3 regions of the Arthrobacter sp. 01T428 genome follow, and region 2 is predicted to be linked to each of the others. Evidence: riboswitches for the same ligand, from Rfam matches in the RefSeq annotation. Region 2 holds a riboswitch; each other region holds the start of a gene.
What was found. A riboswitch is a leader RNA that binds a small molecule or an ion and turns the genes downstream of it on or off. The one in region 2 is predicted to bind cyclic di-AMP.

Region 1 (5,757 bases), on a different contig from region 2:
CGGCGGCTGCGGAGCACCCCACCCGGCGGCCGGCTGCCCGGCACCAGCCTGCGCAGAATCATCAAGGGGGCGGATCACCGGCTGCGGGTGTCCGTTCTCCGGCTCGGAACCAGGTACGGAGGGGTTGTTTTGCTGATCCATGGTGTTCTCCATCGAAATCGAGACTGTTTGGTCGTGATTGTTCTTGTCCCAAACAGCGTCAGCCGCTTTGCTGTGCGTTGGCTGTGTCGAACTGAAGGCTTCCCTGTGACCTGCAGAACCGCCACAACCTCCGGACAGGTGGCTAGGCTGGGACTCACAGGGTGCTCACAGCAACGGCAAAGCACTGGCAAACCGGCAGATTGGAGAGTTGTCCCATGGCATCCTCGCACTCCATGACCAACAACCTTCCGCAACTCAGCCACCCGGACGGTTCCCCCATCCGTGCCCTTGTGGTTGACGACGAACCCAGCCTCGCCGAGCTCATGAGCATGGGCCTCCGCATGGCGGGCTGGTCGGTGGCGGTGGCGGGCGACGGTCCCGCCGCGGTAAAGCTCGCCAAGGACTTCCGACCGGACGTCCTGGTGCTGGATGTGATGCTTCCAGGGTTCGACGGCGTCGAGCTGCTCGGCAGGATCCGCGCCTTTGCGCCGGAGGTGCCTGCGCTCTTCCTCACCGCCAAGGACGACGTACAGGACCGCATCGTCGGGTTGGCCGCCGGCGGCGACGATTATGTCACCAAGCCCTTCAGCATGGAGGAAGTCCTGTTGCGCCTGCACCGTCTGGTCCAACGCTCGGGGGTGGCCGCGATGGACACCGCCGAGCTGGTGGTGGGCGACTTGACCCTGAACGTCGACACGCGTGAAGTTACCCGCGGCGGCGAGGACATCCCGCTCACGGCGACCCAGTTCGAGCTCCTGCGCTACCTCATGGAGAACCCCAAGCGCGTGGTCAGCAAGGCCCAGATCCTGGACCGCGTGTGGGACTACGATTTCGGCGGCCAAGCCAACATCGTGGAGCTTTACATCTCATACCTGCGCAAGAAGATCGAGGCCAACCACCCGCCCATGATCCACACGGTGCGCGGAGCAGGCTACGTCATCAAGCCTGCCGAATAGCCGGGGCGCCGAATGTCCGCACTCTCGGGTATCCCCCGCCAGACCGACCATAGCTGGTTCAATCCTTCAACCTGGCACTTGCGCACGCGCTTGATCCTTCTCTCCATGGCACTCCTTGTGGCCATCTGCGGTGCAGTCGGGGTGGTCAGCTATGCCTCCATGGATGTGTTCCTCACGAAGCAGCTCGATCAGCAATTGATGCAGGCCTCCCACGGCCGCCCGCCGCAAGGCAACCCTGGCGGCCGTCCGGACCCGCTGGACCCCCGCGGCCAGAGCATCGGCACGCTCAATGCACGCATCCTTGCAGGCCAGGTGAGCAGCGATGCCGGCTTCTTGTCCTCCGATGCCACACGTGCGCCGTTGTCGCCCAGCGACGCCCGAATCCTGTCGGCGCTCCCGTCCGATGGCCGCCCGGTTGATCGCACGCTGTCCACTGGCGGCTACCGGCTGGTGGCCACCGAAACTCCATACGGCGATGTTGTCATCACAGGTCTCCCTCTCGCCTCGAAAGAGGACACCGAGGCCTCCCTCGTCTGGACCATGGTGCTGGTCTCCTTGGGCGGACTGGTCCTGATCGGGCTGGCCGGAACCGTGCTGATCCGCCGTACCATGCGGCCTTTGGAGCAACTCTCCGACGTCGCCACCAAGGTGTCGAAACTTCCGCTCGACGCCGGTGAAGTGGCCCTCGCGGTGCGTGTTCCGGCGTCGGCGGCCCATCCGAGCACCGAAGTGGGAAGCGTCGGCCATGCTTTGAACCTGATGCTGGACAACGTCTCGAGCGCCCTCGAGGCCCGCCAGCAAAGCGAAACCAAGGTGCGCCAGTTCGTCGCGGATGCGTCGCACGAACTACGCACTCCGCTGACCGCCATCCGCGGCTACACCGAACTCTTGCGCATGACCGAGACGTTCACCGAAGACGGGCGCAAGTCGCTGGGCCGGGTGCAGAGCCAGTCCGAACGCATGACCACCCTCGTGGAGGACCTCCTTCTCTTGGCCCGGTTGGACGAAGGGAAGGCCCCGGAATTCACCGATGTGGACCTCACGCAGTTGGTGATCGAGACCGTCAGCGACGAGAAAGTCATGGCCCCCGAGCACATCTGGCAGCTCAAGCTCCCGGATGAGCCCCTCACGGTCCGCGGCGACACCACCCAACTCCACCAGGTTTTGGCGAATCTGCTCTCCAACGCCCGCAAGCACACCGAGGCGGGAACCACCGTGGTCACGGGCGTGATGCGCTCCGCCGATGGCAGCGCCGTGGTGACCGTGACCGACAACGGCCCGGGCATCCCGCCTGAATTCCAGGGCAGGATCTTCTCCCGCTTTGCCCGTGCCGACGCCGCCCGGTCCGGCTCCGAGGGCACCTCCGGCCTCGGCTTGTCCATTGTGGAATCCATCGTTCAGGCGCACGGCGGCACGGTCGAAGTGGCGTCGCGGCCTGGCCGGACGGAGTTCGCGGTGCGGCTCCCGGCGCTCAGGACTGCCCCGGCCTGACGGGCGAACCAGAAGAGTACGACGCCGGTGCCCGGCGCGCGCAAGTCGACGCACCGGCGTCGTGATCTCCGTTACCTAAATGTGACTTAAGCTGGATCCTCCTGTACCGTCGAATAGGTGCGCTGGATCATTCCGGCCACCGCCGGGTAGGCGCCGAGCTCTGCCACTCCCCGGTGCCCAACAGTCCAGGCAGAGACGGGGGACCCAGGTCTCCGGGCAAGCGCTCATGTTGAGCCAGCCCTAGGGGTGAAGCCGTGCCGCCACGTTCCGCTGTGGCCACGGCCGGATGACCTCATCCGAATCCGACAGCTAACTCCGCAGGCGTCGAGAGGCAATCACCATGTCTGATTCCAAGGATCAGTCGCGCCCTGTTGCGCGCCACCGCGGCGAACCTGCCCGGAGAAACAAGTCACGTTCCACGCTGAGGCGAGCCGCCTCGAACCTCGGCACCGGCCAGCGCATGGCAGTTGTTGCCGGCGTCGTTGCCGTGTTCCTAGGCGCAGGCGCTGCCACCCAGGCCGCCGGACAAGCCATCAACGCCCAGGACATGAGCCGCACGTCCGAATCCCGCACGGTGGATCACTCAGCCACGCCTTCGGCCACCGCCACGCCGTCGGCGAGCGCAAGCGCGAGCCCCAAGCCGAGCGCTGCGTCGACGCCAAGCCAGGCGGCCGCGCCCGCTCCAGCCGCCGTCGCGCCCCAGGCTGCCGCACCGGCCGTACCCGCTGCACCCCCTGCTCCAGCGGCACCGGCTGCACCAGTCGCCGTCGATGATCCCTCCGGCGCCCAGGCCTACGCCGCAAGCATCCTTCCCTCCTACGGTTGGGGCCAGGGCGAAATGTCGGCCCTGATCACCTTGTGGAACAAGGAATCGGATTGGCGCACCACTGCCACCAACGCCTCCAGTGGCGCTTACGGCATTGGGCAGTCGCTGCCGGCCGAAAAGATGGCGTCCGAAGGCGCCGACTGGCAGACCAACTACCAGACGCAAATCCGCTGGGGCCTGAACTACATCAAGGAACGCTACGGATCGCCGTCCGCGGCATGGTCCTTCCACTTGGCCCACAACTGGTACTAAGCCAAGAGCCAACCACAAAGTACGTCGAGGTCCGTCCCTTCCGGGGCGGGCCTCTCCGTTTCTTGGCCAGGCAAGTGATGCGCCACGCTGGTCACACATCCACAGCCACGTCACAGGTTCCGCCTAAAGCCTTCATATTCGGCAACGGCACTCTGGATACATGACGCTCATCGAATCCACCTCCGGAACCCTGAAGGACCCCGCGGTGGTGCCGCCGGGCCTTCCCATCCAACCCAGCACTCCCATCCAGCGCGGCACGGGGCGGCGCGCCCCCGTGGACACCCACACCGCCATCCCCGTCCTCGACGTCACCATCCCCGTCTTCAACGAGGAACGCGATCTCGAAGAGTGCCTGCGCAGGCTTCACGGCCACTTGCGCGAATCCTTCCCGCATGGCTTCCGCATCACCGTGGCGGACAACGCGAGCACGGACGGCACGTTGAAAATCGCGGAGCGCGTAGCCCGGGAACTGCCTGAGCTCGCGGTTGTCCACCTTGACGAGAAGGGACGCGGCAACGCCCTTCGCAAGGTGTGGCTTGCATCGCCGTCGCCCGTTCTGGCTTACATGGACGTTGACCTTTCCACTGACCTCGCCGCACTGGCGCCCCTTTTGGCGCCGCTGATCTCCGGCCATTCGGACCTCGCCATCGGCACCCGACTGACCCGTAACTCGCGGGTCGTCCGCGGCCCCAAACGCGAGTTCATTTCGCGCAGCTACAACTTGATGCTGCACTCGTTCATGGGTGCCCGCTTCAGCGATGCCCAATGCGGCTTCAAAGCGATCCGGGCAGACGTCGCCCAGCAGATCCTCCCGCACACCATGGATAACTCGTGGTTCTTCGACACCGAACTCCTGGTCCTCGCCGAACGCTGCGGGCTCCGGGTCCACGAAGTTCCCGTCGACTGGATCGACGATCCCAATTCCAGCGTCGACGTGGTGCGGACCGCCCTCGCCGACATCCGCGGCATGGTCCGGCTTACCCGGGATCTCGTCTCGGGACGCATCCCGATTCCGGAACTGCGGGCGGCACTTGCACGCGGGCCTCTCCCGGCGTCGTCCCGCACTGCCGAGCAGAGCCCGCGCAGCAGCCTATTCGGGCAATTGGTCCGGTTCGCCGCGATTGGGGCTGCGTCCACCCTCGCCTATGTGCTCATCTTCCTGTTCTGCCGAGGCTTCATGGACCCGCAGCTGGCGAACTTCCTGGCGCTGCTCGTTACGGCCATCGCCAACACCGGCGCCAACCGTCGCTTCACCTTCGGCATCCAGGGCGGCAATCCCGTTCGGCACCACTTCGAGGGGTTGATCGTCTTCGGGATCGGCCTCGCACTCACCTCCGGGGCACTCGCCTTGGTGCACAGTACGACGACGCCGGACCGCTGGGGCGAGCTCCTCACCGTGGTCGCAGCGAACCTCGCCGCGACGGCAGTCCGCTTCCTGTTGTTCCGCCTTTGGGTCTTCCGGCAGCCTGCGGCGCCGTCGGCTGAACCCACGACACAAGCCAAAACGCGCACAGAAACGGCAGCATCATGACCTCCACGATCACTCCCGCAAGCACAGGACCCGCCGCCGGAAATGCTGACGCCGGCCCCGCCGTCGGGATTGCCGACGCACCGCGCCACTCGGCAGGCCCATCAACCCCGGACGCCACGCCCCGCTGGACCCGATACGCCTTTGGCCGGCAGCCCCGTTGGGTACGGCCGTCCGCCGCCGGGCTCCTCGTAGCCACCGCGTTCCTGTATCTCTGGAACCTCGCGGCCACCGGCTACGGAAACTCCTTCTACACAGCGGCCATTCAAGCCGGCACCAAGGACTGGACGGCGTTCCTGTTCGGATCACTCGACGCCGGCAACGCCATCACCGTGGACAAGCCTCCGGCCTCCTTGTGGATCCCTGCTTTGGCGGGCCGGATCTTCGGCTTCTCTCCCCTGAGCATGCTGGTTCCCGAGGCGCTGATGGGCGTGGCCGCCGTTGGATTCCTTTACTTGACGGTCAAGCGGGTTTCCGGACCAGGCGCTGGCTTGTTGGCCGGTGGGGCATTGGCACTGACCCCGGTGGCCGCGCTCATGTTCCGCTTCAACAATCCCGACGCC
Region 2 (5,757 bases):
GTGATGGCAACGCGGAATTCGTTGTTCTTGATCTCTTTGGGGACACCGATGATCATTTTGGGCTCCATCTTCGAAAGGCTTCAACGGCCTTTTTCTCTGCGGGGGACTGTGCTTCCAGAATAAATCCGCTGTGAGCCAGCCGACAGGAAAGGCGATCGTCACGGTTGCCGACTTCCCCGGAATTCCGCGGTTTTTGCCGCCCTCGACTCGACATTTGTCGATATTGAGGGCGTCAGGTGTCGCCTGATGTTCGTGGGGCAAAGTAGTGTTTTCTCCATGCAGCAAGACGTGGAGAAAATCGTCGAGGACGTAGCACTCAAGTTGGGCCGTGGCCTCTCCTTGGAAGACCTTGACGGCGTGCTGCTCGCCTACAGTTCCAACCAGTCCCACGCCGACCGTGTGCGCGTGAATTTCCTCCTGAGCAAGCGTGTCCCGGTGGACGTCAGCGCCTGGCAGCTCTCGCACGGCATCGCAACCGCGGTGCGTCCCGTCGTCGTACCCGCCAATGAAGAACTCGGGATGGTCGGGCGGGTTTGCGTCCCGTTGCTGGTGCGCGGATTCCGTGTGGGATACCTCTGGGTCCAGCAGGACCTTGACGAGCAGACCGCGACGGCGATACTCGCCGAATTGCCTGGTGTCCGGGACGAGTTGGACCTCCTCGCGGGGTTGCTGCTCGATTCCAATACGGCGGAATCGGAGTTCCGGCGCCGCCGTGAGCAGGAATTCCTCGCTGCATGCCAAGGCGAGTCCAACGCGGTGGCGGCCGTGGCGGGATGGAAGGAGATCCAAGGCAGGGGACCGTGGCAGCTGGTTACCGTGCTCGATGCTGCGGACAGTGGCGGTGTCTCTGATCCGATCGCGGCGACCCTGACACACCGTTCCGCCGCACTGCAGGCCACTATCGGGGTCGATTCCGTGCTTTTCAGCGCCGGGACTGAGACGCACTCGGTCCTGTTGTTCCGCGAAACGGGCGGACGGGCAGAGCATGCCCAGGTCCTGGTCCACTATCAGCTGGAACTCGCCAAGCGCGCCGGCCGAAAAGTGGACCGCGTCATTCTTGGCATCAGCGAGCCGTTTGCGGCTATTCGCCAACTGGGCCGGGCGTACCGGCAGTCGAAGCTCGCGGCCCAGGCTGCCGCCGTCGATCCTCCGCTCGGCGAGCTCGTGGACAGCCGCTCGGCCGGGATCTATCAGTTGTTCGAACGGCTACAGGCGCCCGGGGGGTGGGACGATTCGGGTTCCGTGCACTTCCAGGAGATCGAGGACGCCGACCGCAACGGCGAGCTGCTGCCCGTGCTCGAACTGCTTTACGACAGCGACGGCTCCGTTCAGGATGTGGCCTCGAAGCTCCACCTGCACCGCAGCAGCATCTACAACCGACTGGCCAGGGTCCGCCAGCTTATCGGAGCGGATCCGCTGAATGGCGCCACCCGGCTCGAACTCCACGCAACGCTCAAGGCGCGCCGCTGGGCTGGCCGACCGCGGATTTGAAGCGCAGGTACCGGAAACCGCGCTGGCCTACTTGTTGAACTGCCTCAACTGAAGGCTGCAGCGCCAGCGGTCCGGGCGGTGCTGAATCATCTGCGTCCAGGTGTTCCGGCAGCATCGTCCGTGCCACTCGACGGCAAATGCTCGATGCCCTCCCATCCTCACTGCAGTGCCTTGGTTGCTGCGTCCAGAATCGACCCAAGATCGACGCCCGGTTGGGTAGGCGGTGGCGTCGGTGTGGGGCTGGCCGGGGTCCGTGGCTTCCAAGAACCTGTGGGTGCGGGAGTCGGAGACGCTGGATCCGTCGGATCCGGTGTCGGGGTTGGGCTAGCGGGTCCGGTCGGACCGGGGCTGGGAGCCGGCGCAGGCTGGGCCGGAACCGGGGTGGAAGGAACAGGCGCCGGGGTGAGGCTTGGGGGCAGCGCTGACGGGAGGGCAGGAACCTGAACGGAGATCGACGGTGCAGGGACGCTCGACGATTCGACAGCTACCGGTCCTTGCGGCGAATGCTGCGCCGGGTCCCCGGCCTGGCCGGACTTGGCGCTCGGGGTAGCTGCCGAAGGTGATTCCGCAGCGCTGGGGGAGGTGCTTGGCGTCGTGGAAGGAGCGCCGGATTGCGTGGAGTCCTGGCTGTCTGCGCTGGCAGCGTCCTGGGCACGGGATTCCTGGCCGAAGAAGGGCAACTCGAGGGCTTGTCCCAGGGAGCCGGCGGCCAACAAGATGCCTAGGGCACCTGTCACCACTGCCATTCGGTTGCTCATCGTCCGGACGGCGGCGGCCTTCTTGAGGACGGCGTGTGGTTCACGGCTGAAGGAGGAACCGGTAAGGGTCGCCGGACCGGCGCCGGCGCGGGTTGCCGCGGGAAGTGCCGTTGTGGCTGCGTGCTCGGTTTTGGCCGACTCTGCTGTCGCGCGAGCCAAGGTCGCAGCAGACACCGTCGGTATGGCCGCAGTGGCCGGCTCAGCTGTCGCAGGAGCCGCGGTCTCGGCAGCGACAGCCGGTATGGCCGCGGTGGCAGGTTCTGTCGCCGCGGCAGGCACTGTTTGAATGGCCGCAGTTTCGCTGGCTTCTGAGGCCCGCTTCCGTTCGGCCGCCCGGGCGGCCGCGCGCGTGGTGGGTGCCGCCGTCGTCGGGGTTGCGGCGGTGGTGGGTGCCGCCGTCGAACTCAAAGGTTCGGAAGCCGGCGCAGCGATGAACGGTTCGCTGTCTGTGGCCCGACGACGTCCGGTTGGTTTGGTGCTCTCGCCCGCCACTTGGGCACGGCGAGGCTGATCCATGGTTGGGGACATGGTGATTGCCTCTCAACGCCTTCGAGGTTAGCTGTCGGGTTCGGACGAGGCCGTCCGGCCGCGCGTGGCGGCTTCACCCCAAGGGCCTGAAGTGGGCCCGGAGACTCTGGGTCCCCCGTCTCTGCCGCGGGTCTGGCGGATTCCGGGTTGCGGCAGAGCTCGGCGTCAACCCGGAAGCGGCCCGGTTGGGGACTGGGTCGCCCCTCGACGTTACAACAGCCGGCATGCAAAGTCACATTTGAATAACGGGCGCGGTGACCCGTTTTTGCCCGGCCTGGCCGGCGATGAGTCCCGCGACGTGTTCGGCGTCGCGGCCGACCCCGCCCACGAGGCCGGAGGTCAACCCGTATTGGAAGGGCATGCCCGCAAAGAACAGTCCTGGGAGTTGTTCTACGGCGCCCCGGAGGGTGAGCGGCCAGCCGTCCCCATCCGTGGGAAGTCCTTGGATCCAGCCAAAGTCCGGTTGGTAACCAGTAGCCCAGATGACCGTGGACACCGGTATCGCGTGGCCTTCATCGGTCAGGGGTTGGCCATCGCGCGTGCCCTTCAGGCGTGGTAGGCGGGTGACTCCCGCGGCGTCGAGCTCCCGCGTTGAGGTCCGGATCAGTGGCGCGCCGTGCTGGGTGAACCCGAGCGCGACCTTGCGGCCGATAGGGGTGGATCTGTTCAGCACCTTGTGGATGAAGAGCCACCAAAGCCCGCCGGCGTATCGCGTCACGGGGCCCGGAATGTGGAACGGAGGGTTTCCTGCGATGTAGGTGCGGTGCGTGGGTGCGAGCTCCAGGGCGATTTCGACGCCGGAGGTGCCGGAGCCGACCACCAGGACATCTCCGGGCGGAATTGAGTCCGGGTTGGAGTATTCCGCTCCGTGCAGTTGGTGGATGCCTGGATCGAGATCCCTGGCGAACGCCGGGACCCGTGGCTGTGTATTCGGGCCCGTGGCAACAACAACGTTTCTCGCCAGGATCGACCCGGCGCTCGACTGCACCCGGAACCGGCCGTCCTCCCGCTCGATGCCGACGACGCGGGCGCCATGGCGTACCGGGAGTTCCCAGTTCGTGGCGTAATTCTCGAGGTATTCGGCCATGGCGTCTTTGCCGGGAAAGGTCCCCCGGGCGGCTGGAAATGGCAGGCCGGGAAGGGAATCGTGCTGCGCCGGGGTGAAGAGGCGCAAGGAATCCCATCGGCTCCGCCACACGTCGCCGACGCGGGCCTGCGAGTCCAGGATGAGGAAATCTTGCAGGTGTTTCTTCAGGTGGTATCCGGTGGCGAGCCCCGCCTGCCCTGCGCCCACAATTACCGTGTTCACTGCCTCATTGCTGTCCATCGCGAAGCCTCCTGAGGTGTCCGAGGTGATTAGAATAGCATTCCAGTCACTGGAATGCTATTCTTTTTTCGTGGAAATCCGGCACAATGACAGGCGCTTAGCTCAAGCTGTCGCAACCAAAGCTGCCGTGGTGGAGGCCGCCCGTCAGCTGTTTCTGAGCAAAGGGTATGTGGCCACCACTATCGGGGCCGTTGCCGAGCAAGCAGGTGTGGCCGTCCAGACCATCTACAACTCCGTGGGCAACAAGGCTGCGCTGCTCTCGGCCGTGGTCGACGCGACGGCGGCGGGTCCGGATGCTCCCCGTTCCGTGCCGGAGACCATGCGCGAGCGGACTGCCGCAGCCGCCGACGCCGGAGCGGTCCTGGCGCTGTTGGCCGACTGGTTTGCCGAGGTGAATCCGCGGAGCACCCAATTGTTCACCGTCATGCGGCAGGCCTCCGCCGTCGACGCCGAAGCCGCAAAAGTGGAGCGGGACCGGGCCGAAACCCGGCTACGGAACTATGCGGAAGCTGCGGCCGCGCTCAGGCGGCGCGGGGCACTGAGCTCCGGCATGAGCGACGAGCAAGCCGCTGCCGTGATCTGGTCGGTGGGTCATCCGGACACCTACCGGTCACTCGTGCTGGACTTCGCCTGGGGATTGGACCGCTACCGGGATTGGGTCCACGCTGCGCTCAAGGCGGCCCTCGCGTAGCTTTTCTACTTGTTGCTTTCCTCTTCCGCCGCGGCCGTCTTCTTCTGGGTTTCCAGCCACGTCATGATGTCCGCGAGCCTGATGCGCCGATGCGTGCCGCGGTATTCCACCGGGATTTCGCCACGGTCAGTCATGTTCCGCAGGTAGGTGTGCGAGATTCCCGCGAGTTCGGCCGCCCTCGACGTCGTGAGCATTTCCTCGACGCTGCTCACCGTCACAGCTTCACCTCGGCCCAGCCTGCCAAGGAGGTCGACGACGGCGTCCCTCGCCTCATCCGGCAGCCGGTGGACCGTGCCATCCACGAAGACGGTGATGTCGTTGCTGTCCTGGAGTGAGCGCGCCAGGTTACGGGCGTCGTCCGCGGGCAAGCCAGGCGTCACGCGGGGAGCTATCAATGCCATGGCAGAAGCCTAGTCGCGCTCAAGGCTGTGCGGTTACGCCGCCGTGTTAGATTCACGCCTATGGTCAACTACCCCGCCAATCCGGATCCCGCGCTCGCCGTGGCCGCGGCAATCGATCTACTGGTGCGGCAAGGCTATGACGCGACCTCCGTGGACGACCTTGCCGATGCCGCAGGGATCAGCCGGAGCACGTTTTTCCGCAAGTTCGGCTCCAAAGAGGACATTGTTTTCGCTGATCACGACCGTATTCTGGCGCGGGTCCAGGACCTCCTTGCGCGGACGACGGCGGATCCGTTGCGTGCCGTCGTGGATGCCGCGCTCTTGGTTTTTGGCCACCATGTGGGCAACTGGAGAACCTCCCTCGCCCGCTACGAGCTTCTGCATCAAGTGCCGGCCCTTCGTGATCGTGAACTTGTCATGACGCATCGCTATCAACGGGCTTTCCGGAATCATCTTCTTTCCGCGTTGCCCGAGGGCGAAAGCCGCGAGGTCACGGCCGTGGCCTTTGCCGCTTCGGTGGTTGCTGTGCACAACAGCGTCCTGCGCCAATGGCTGCGGGCG
Region 3 (5,757 bases), on a different contig from region 2:
CCGGACTCGAAGCGCTGGGTGGAGCCGCGTCCCACGCCTTTACGGATGGCGTGGTCAACCTTCTTGACGCGATGAACGAATATTCACCTGAAAACCGGGTCACCGTCAGCCGGCTGGCTGAACCGATCCAGGTGGAACCGGAACTTCTGGTCCAGCTGGACGAGGGCGGAATCCGCCCGGGCGCCAGGGTGTCCCTGGAGCGCGTGGGGGAGTACATCTCCGTTCGCGTGCCTAATATCGAGGGCGCGCTGGAGCTGCCGCCTGAGGTTGCCTCGCACGTGTTTGTCACGGTCGCCTAGCCGGCCCGGCGGGGTCGCCCGCAAAGATAACGAAATTATTACCGTGGGGCTTAATCCCCTATAGTTAAATACTGGCGCCGATACCAAAGCGTTACCTGATCCGAAGCCGAGTTCTGCCAGCGGATCAGGTGGATTAGTCCATTCACTGGCAGAAACGGAGGAACCACCATCGGCTGTCGAAAGACGGCCTTGGGGTGAAGTCCGTAGCGGAAGTGCAAACAACGCAAGGCCCCTCCGGGTACCTTGCGTTTCGTGCCCTTCGCGCGGACCGGGTCCACGATCTCTCTGGCCCGAATCCGACAGCTAACTTCGCAGGCTTGCCAGAGAGGAAAACCTTGACCACGCAGAACACCAGGGGCCGCAGGCGCGCGTCCGGTCCTACTGCTGAGCTGCGGGGCACAAGCGCCGTCGAGCACGAGCGGCCGCGCGATCCCCATCGCGAACTTCGCCGCCGCAAGGGTCCTTTGCGGCAGATGGCCGAATTCGCCGCCGCGAGCGGAGCGGGACAGAAGGCCGGAGTGGCCCTCGCCACGACGGGCCTCATCCTGACAGTCGCTATGCCGGGCACCGGCGCCATGACGGCCACGGCGGATTCAAGCCAGGCCGCCTCGGCTGTGGGCACCCAGCCCGAGATTCCTGCCGCGGCAAGCGCCACGATCGACTTCAGCCGTGCCGCAGTGTCAACCACTGCGGATCCGGACAGCAAGCTCAAGCAGCTCTTGAGCGCACAGTCCGTCGGCACCATCAAGACCTCGTCCTCCAAGGGCACCCTGGGGGCGCCCCTGGACACCCTGACCACGGCCTCGCCTTTCGGCTACCGCGTGAATCCCATCACGGGCGGTTTGGGGGAGTTCCACCGCGGCCAGGACTTCGTGGCCCAGTGCGGCACCCAGGTCCATGCTGCCGCGGCCGGCAAGGTCACCTTCGCCGGCTGGCATCCGTATGGCGGCGGAAACCGCATTGTGGTGGACCATGGCAACGGCCTGGAAACCACGTACAACCATTTGTCGTCGTTCAACGTCCAGGTGGGCCAAACGGTTGGCCGAGGCGATGTCATCGCATTGAGCGGCACTACGGGCGCCTCCACGGGCTGCCACCTCCACTTTGAAGTCATGGTCAACGGCGACGTCGTTGACCCCCTGGGCTGGCTGTAGCCAATCCGATGGAAGTCTCTCGCATGCTTGTCACGCTCCGTGACCTGAATGTGACATTCAGCCAAAACTCATGTACCGTCTAACTCGCATCAACTTTTAGAGAGTTGATGCACTCGGGTGGATTGCCTAGCTCTGCCACTGCCCGAGGTTCCGTTCGCAAAACATCGTCTGGCAGAGGCGGGGGACCCACTTTTGGTCATCTTCACCGATGGCCTTGGGGTTAAGTCGCACGACTTCCGAGAGGGAGGAGTGTGGCCGGATGACTCCCATCCGAATCCGACAGCTTACCTCGCGGGCATAGGGAGAGGCCTCTTAACGTGTCTTCACGCTCTACTGTTGCGCGCCACCGTGCCGCGGTCACCAAGACCAACTCGCTTGCCGTTATCGCTAAGACTGTCGGCAGCAACGCCGGTGGCGTAGGCCGTCAGGCAGCCGTTATCGCAGCTGCTTCCGGTCTGGTGCTCACTAGCGGTATCGCAGCCAACGCTGCAGAAACCAACGTTCCCCGCGAGTCCACTTCGACCTCCGCCCTGGAAGTCCAGTCCATCGCCCAAGCCAGCATTTCGGCCGACTCCTCCGTCGCCATCAAGTACGAACGCCCGGTGGTTTCCACCGAAGCTGCTCCGGTTGTCGCAGCTCCGGTTGCCACCCAGGAAGCCGCTCCGGCTTCGCAGGCTGCCACGGGTGCCGCTACCGGCTCCTCGACGCTTTCTGTGACCGCTGCTGTTTCGCCCGCCACGAAGGTTGCCAGCGGCAAGGGCGCAGCGATTGCTGCCGCAGCTTACGCTCAGCTTGGCGTTGCCCAGGACTGCACTGCCCTGGCCTCGAACTCCCTGGCCGCTGTTGGCATCAACTTCCACGGCTGGCCGGCAGACTACCTCTCCCTTGGCCGTACGGTCAGCGCTGCTGAAGCGCAGCCGGGAGACCTGGTCTACTACCAGAACGGTGGCATGGGCATGGCCCACATCGCTGTTTACGTCGGCAACGGCATGGCAGTCCACGGCGGCTGGAACGGTGGCACCACCGCCCTTTACAGCGTCAATGTCGGCTCCGGCCCCGTCTTCATCCGCGTTGGTGGCTAAATAGCCCCGGTTACATAGCTTCACTGGAACATCCCCGCTGGTCCGCCGGTGGGGATGTCCTGTTTTAACGAGCGTGCGCTTACGTGTCCGGCACATGAACTTTGACCGACACTGCGCTGGAACCGCCGCATGGATTCGTTGATCTGGCCTTCTGGTGTTTACTCTTAGGTTGTCGATCCACAGCCCGTACATGCAGAGGGCAGCCGGCCCTCGCGCCCCTGACGGGTGCGGCCGTGAAGAGGTACGTGCATGCGCACACTCGTTCTGAATGCTGGATATGAACCGCTGGCGGTAGTAACCTTCCGCCGGGCGCTGGTCCTTGTGCTCACCGGAAAAGCGAGCGTAGTGGCCGAAGGCGACGAGCCTGTCGTCGGGCCACAAGAGATTCTCGGACGTCCTTCCGTGATTCTGCTCAATCGCTACATCCGGCCAAGGTACAACACCATCACGGCGGTCACACGCCGCGGCGTCTTGCGCCGTGACGGTCACCGTTGCGCCTACTGCGGGAAAGCAGCGCACACCATTGACCACGTCCACCCCAAATCCAGGGGCGGCGCGGATTCCTGGGAAAACCTGGTGGCAGCGTGCTTGCGCTGCAACAACGCCAAGAGTGACCACACCCCAGCCGAGATGGGCTGGAAACTGAGGTTCACTCCGGCGGCGCCCACCGGGACTATCTGGCAAATCAAGGAGCTTGAGAAACCTGCGCCCGCATGGGATCCCTTCCTCCTGCCCGAGTCGGCGGCCTGAACCGGAATTGAGCCCGCTTCCCGGGTAATCTGGGCGGGTGGACTTTGATGCGGTGATATTGGCGGGTGGCAAGTCCTCCCGCCTCGGCGGCGTGCCCAAAGCCCAGTTGAGATACGACGGCGCCACACTCCTTGAGCGCGCCGTGGCGGCCGCACGCGGTGCGGGAAGCGTCGTCGTCGTCGGCCCGGATCCCGGCACTCTGCCGGACGGCACATTGACCGCGCGGGAGGAGCCGCCCTTCGCCGGACCCGCAGCCGCGATCGCCGCCGGACTCCTCGCCCTGGGGCACGGAGGCGAAACGCAAGACGGCGAGGAGCCGTCCACGAAGCACGCGCCCTGGGTTCTCGTCCTGGCCTGCGATATGCCCCTGGCCGCCGCCGCGGTTCCGGTCCTGCTCCGGGAAGTTGCAGGCCACCAGGACACGGACGGGGCCATGTCCGTATCCGGCGACGGTAGGAAGCAGCCGCTGCTCGGGATCTACCGCGTATCTGCTTTGCAGCGCGAAGTGCAAGCTGCCGGAGAAGAACGTGGCCTGGTCAACGCCGCGGTTTTCCGCCTGCTTGCTAGGCTTGATCTGCAGGCCGTGCCTGTCCCCGCAGGGTCCACCGATGACGTGGATACCTGGGATGACGCCGCGGCGCTTGGAGTGGACGGCGACCTGCCGTGACAACAGCTGTACCGGACAGTGGAGGCGGATCGTGAAGAGCCAGGAAGAAACGCTCGAGGAATGGTGCAGGAGCCTGCTGCAAGCGTATGAGTTGGACGACGTCGAGATCGACATCAACGAGATCCTGTCCCTGGCGGGCGTTGCAGCCCATTCGGTGGTCCGGCCGGCGGCTCCTTTGACAACCTTCATTGCGGGCTTTGCGGCCGGGCTTGCCTCGGGCTCGGGACAAGCCACTCAATCTGCGTCGATGGATGCAGCCCTGGGCCTGGCACGCACGCTCGCGAAGGACTATACGAACCCCGGAACCGACGCCGGATGACGGAAGCCCCCGGGCATGTCCCGCATGCCGACCACTTGTGGGCCGAGGCGCGGCAACTTGCCTTCGATAGCGCCACGCCCATTCCCGCCGCACCCGTTGCCCTGAAGGACGCCATCGGCAGGACCCTGGCCTCGGATGTCCACGCCTTGCAGGACCTGCCGCACTACGCGTCCTCCGCGATGGATGGCTGGGCAGTCAACGGCAGCGGTCCATGGATCCTCGCCGAACCCGGCCATCGGCTGGCACCGCACCAAGCCAGCCCGATCGCCACGGGTGGCCTGATCCCGCCCGGGGCCAAGGCCGTTCTGCGGAGGGAGAGCGGGGTCCTGACCACGGACGAAGACGGCTTACCACTGCTCGCGCTCGGCGGGAACGCGAAGCCCGGCGAACCGCGCAACGGGCAACACATCCGCGACGCGGGAGAAGAAGCCGCGGCGGGCGAGCTGCTGATCAAATCAGGCGTCGTCCTGAACCCGGCCCATCTCGCCCTGGCCGCCCTGGCCGGACGTGATGAACTGGACGTCCTGGGCAAGCCCCTCGTGAAAATGGTGCTGACCGGCGCCGAGGTGGTGACCGCGGGTGTCCCGGCCCCCGGGCGCGTGAGGGATACTTTCGGTCCCCAGCTTGGCGCCGTCGTCGAGCTCCTTGGCGGCATTCGCGGCGAGCAAATCAAGGTGGGCGACTCCTATGACGAATGGCTCTCGGCCCTTGAGGAAGGTGAGCTGTCGCCGGACGCGCCACCCGCCGACGTCGTCATCACCACCGGGGGTACCGGCCGTTCGGGGACGGACCACTTCCGTCGGGCCATTGCGGAGCTGGGTGGCCGCTTGCTGATTGATGGAATTGCGATGCGTCCGGGACATCCCGGCGTTTTGGCCGAGTTGCCGGACGGTCGCTTCGTGCTGGGCCTCCCAGGCAATCCGCTCGCGGCCATGATGGTCCTCTTCACGATCGGCGCGCCGCTCCTCGCGGGTCTGGGTCACGGAACACTGCCCGAGGTGGGCGAGGTTCCTTGCGGTGCAATGCTCGACGCCGATCCCGGGCGCACGCGCTTGTTTCCCTTCAGGTTTGTGTACGGCTTGGCGTCGCCGGCCCAGCACGCGGGGCCCGGGATGATGCGCGGCCTCGCCAGTGCGGACGGAATCATGGTGGTGCCGCCGCACGGCGTACAACTTGGAGAGGCAGTGCCAGCTTTTCCATTGCCGTGGGGGCCGCCGCTTCCCCGGCCGAAGCCACCGGAGGACAAGGCCAAGAAGACTCCTGCCAAGCCAGCACGGAAGGTTTCGTCCGGTCCGGTGGACTGGAGCGCCCTGACGGGCTGAGAGTTTCAGGTGCGGGATGGACGCGGGTGGATTAGAGAGTCAGGCCTTGCAATGATGGGGACATGAACAGGCATGCTCCCGAGCAGGACATCAATGAAGATGACCTCCAGATCCACCCACCCAAGCGCTCCGCGGCGGGCGTCAAAGCTGTCACCGTGGCATTG

Region 1: another riboswitch for cyclic di-AMP. It lies ahead of AC1DJB_RS07430 (aggregation-promoting factor C-terminal-like domain-containing protein); the one in region 2 lies ahead of AC1DJB_RS14045 (hypothetical protein).
Region 3: another riboswitch for cyclic di-AMP. It lies ahead of AC1DJB_RS05565 (NlpC/P60 family protein); the one in region 2 lies ahead of AC1DJB_RS14045 (hypothetical protein).

What each region holds. Positions count from the first base shown of each region.
Region 1 covers NZ_JBFTPW010000004.1:157,913-163,669, reverse strand. The annotation lists gene AC1DJB_RS07445 (hypothetical protein) at 1-141, opposite strand, end outside; gene AC1DJB_RS07440 (response regulator transcription factor) at 357-1,097, shown strand; gene AC1DJB_RS07435 (sensor histidine kinase) at 1,110-2,588, shown strand; cyclic di-AMP (ydaO/yuaA leader) riboswitch at 2,753-2,926, shown strand; gene AC1DJB_RS07430 (aggregation-promoting factor C-terminal-like domain-containing protein) at 2,929-3,666, shown strand; gene AC1DJB_RS07425 (bifunctional glycosyltransferase family 2/GtrA family protein) at 3,827-5,197, shown strand; gene AC1DJB_RS07420 (glycosyltransferase family 39 protein) at 5,194-5,757, shown strand, end outside.
Region 2 covers NZ_JBFTPW010000011.1:103,268-109,024, forward strand. The annotation lists gene ald (alanine dehydrogenase) at 1-56, opposite strand, end outside; gene AC1DJB_RS14040 (PucR family transcriptional regulator) at 277-1,491, shown strand; gene AC1DJB_RS14045 (hypothetical protein) at 1,650-2,777, opposite strand; cyclic di-AMP (ydaO/yuaA leader) riboswitch at 2,780-2,925, opposite strand; gene AC1DJB_RS14050 (flavin-containing monooxygenase) at 3,010-4,104, opposite strand; gene AC1DJB_RS14055 (TetR/AcrR family transcriptional regulator) at 4,175-4,795, shown strand; gene AC1DJB_RS14060 (helix-turn-helix domain-containing protein) at 4,801-5,196, opposite strand; gene AC1DJB_RS14065 (TetR/AcrR family transcriptional regulator) at 5,257-5,757, shown strand, end outside.
Region 3 covers NZ_JBFTPW010000003.1:50,359-56,115, reverse strand. The annotation lists gene AC1DJB_RS05575 (iron-dependent transcriptional repressor DtxR) at 1-299, shown strand, start outside; cyclic di-AMP (ydaO/yuaA leader) riboswitch at 425-632, shown strand; gene AC1DJB_RS05570 (M23 family metallopeptidase) at 635-1,453, shown strand; cyclic di-AMP (ydaO/yuaA leader) riboswitch at 1,599-1,765, shown strand; gene AC1DJB_RS05565 (NlpC/P60 family protein) at 1,771-2,535, shown strand; gene AC1DJB_RS05560 (HNH endonuclease) at 2,785-3,285, shown strand; gene mobA (molybdenum cofactor guanylyltransferase) at 3,323-3,952, shown strand; gene AC1DJB_RS05550 (DUF6457 domain-containing protein) at 3,984-4,271, shown strand; gene AC1DJB_RS05545 (molybdopterin molybdotransferase MoeA) at 4,268-5,593, shown strand; gene AC1DJB_RS05540 (FdhF/YdeP family oxidoreductase) at 5,656-5,757, shown strand, end outside.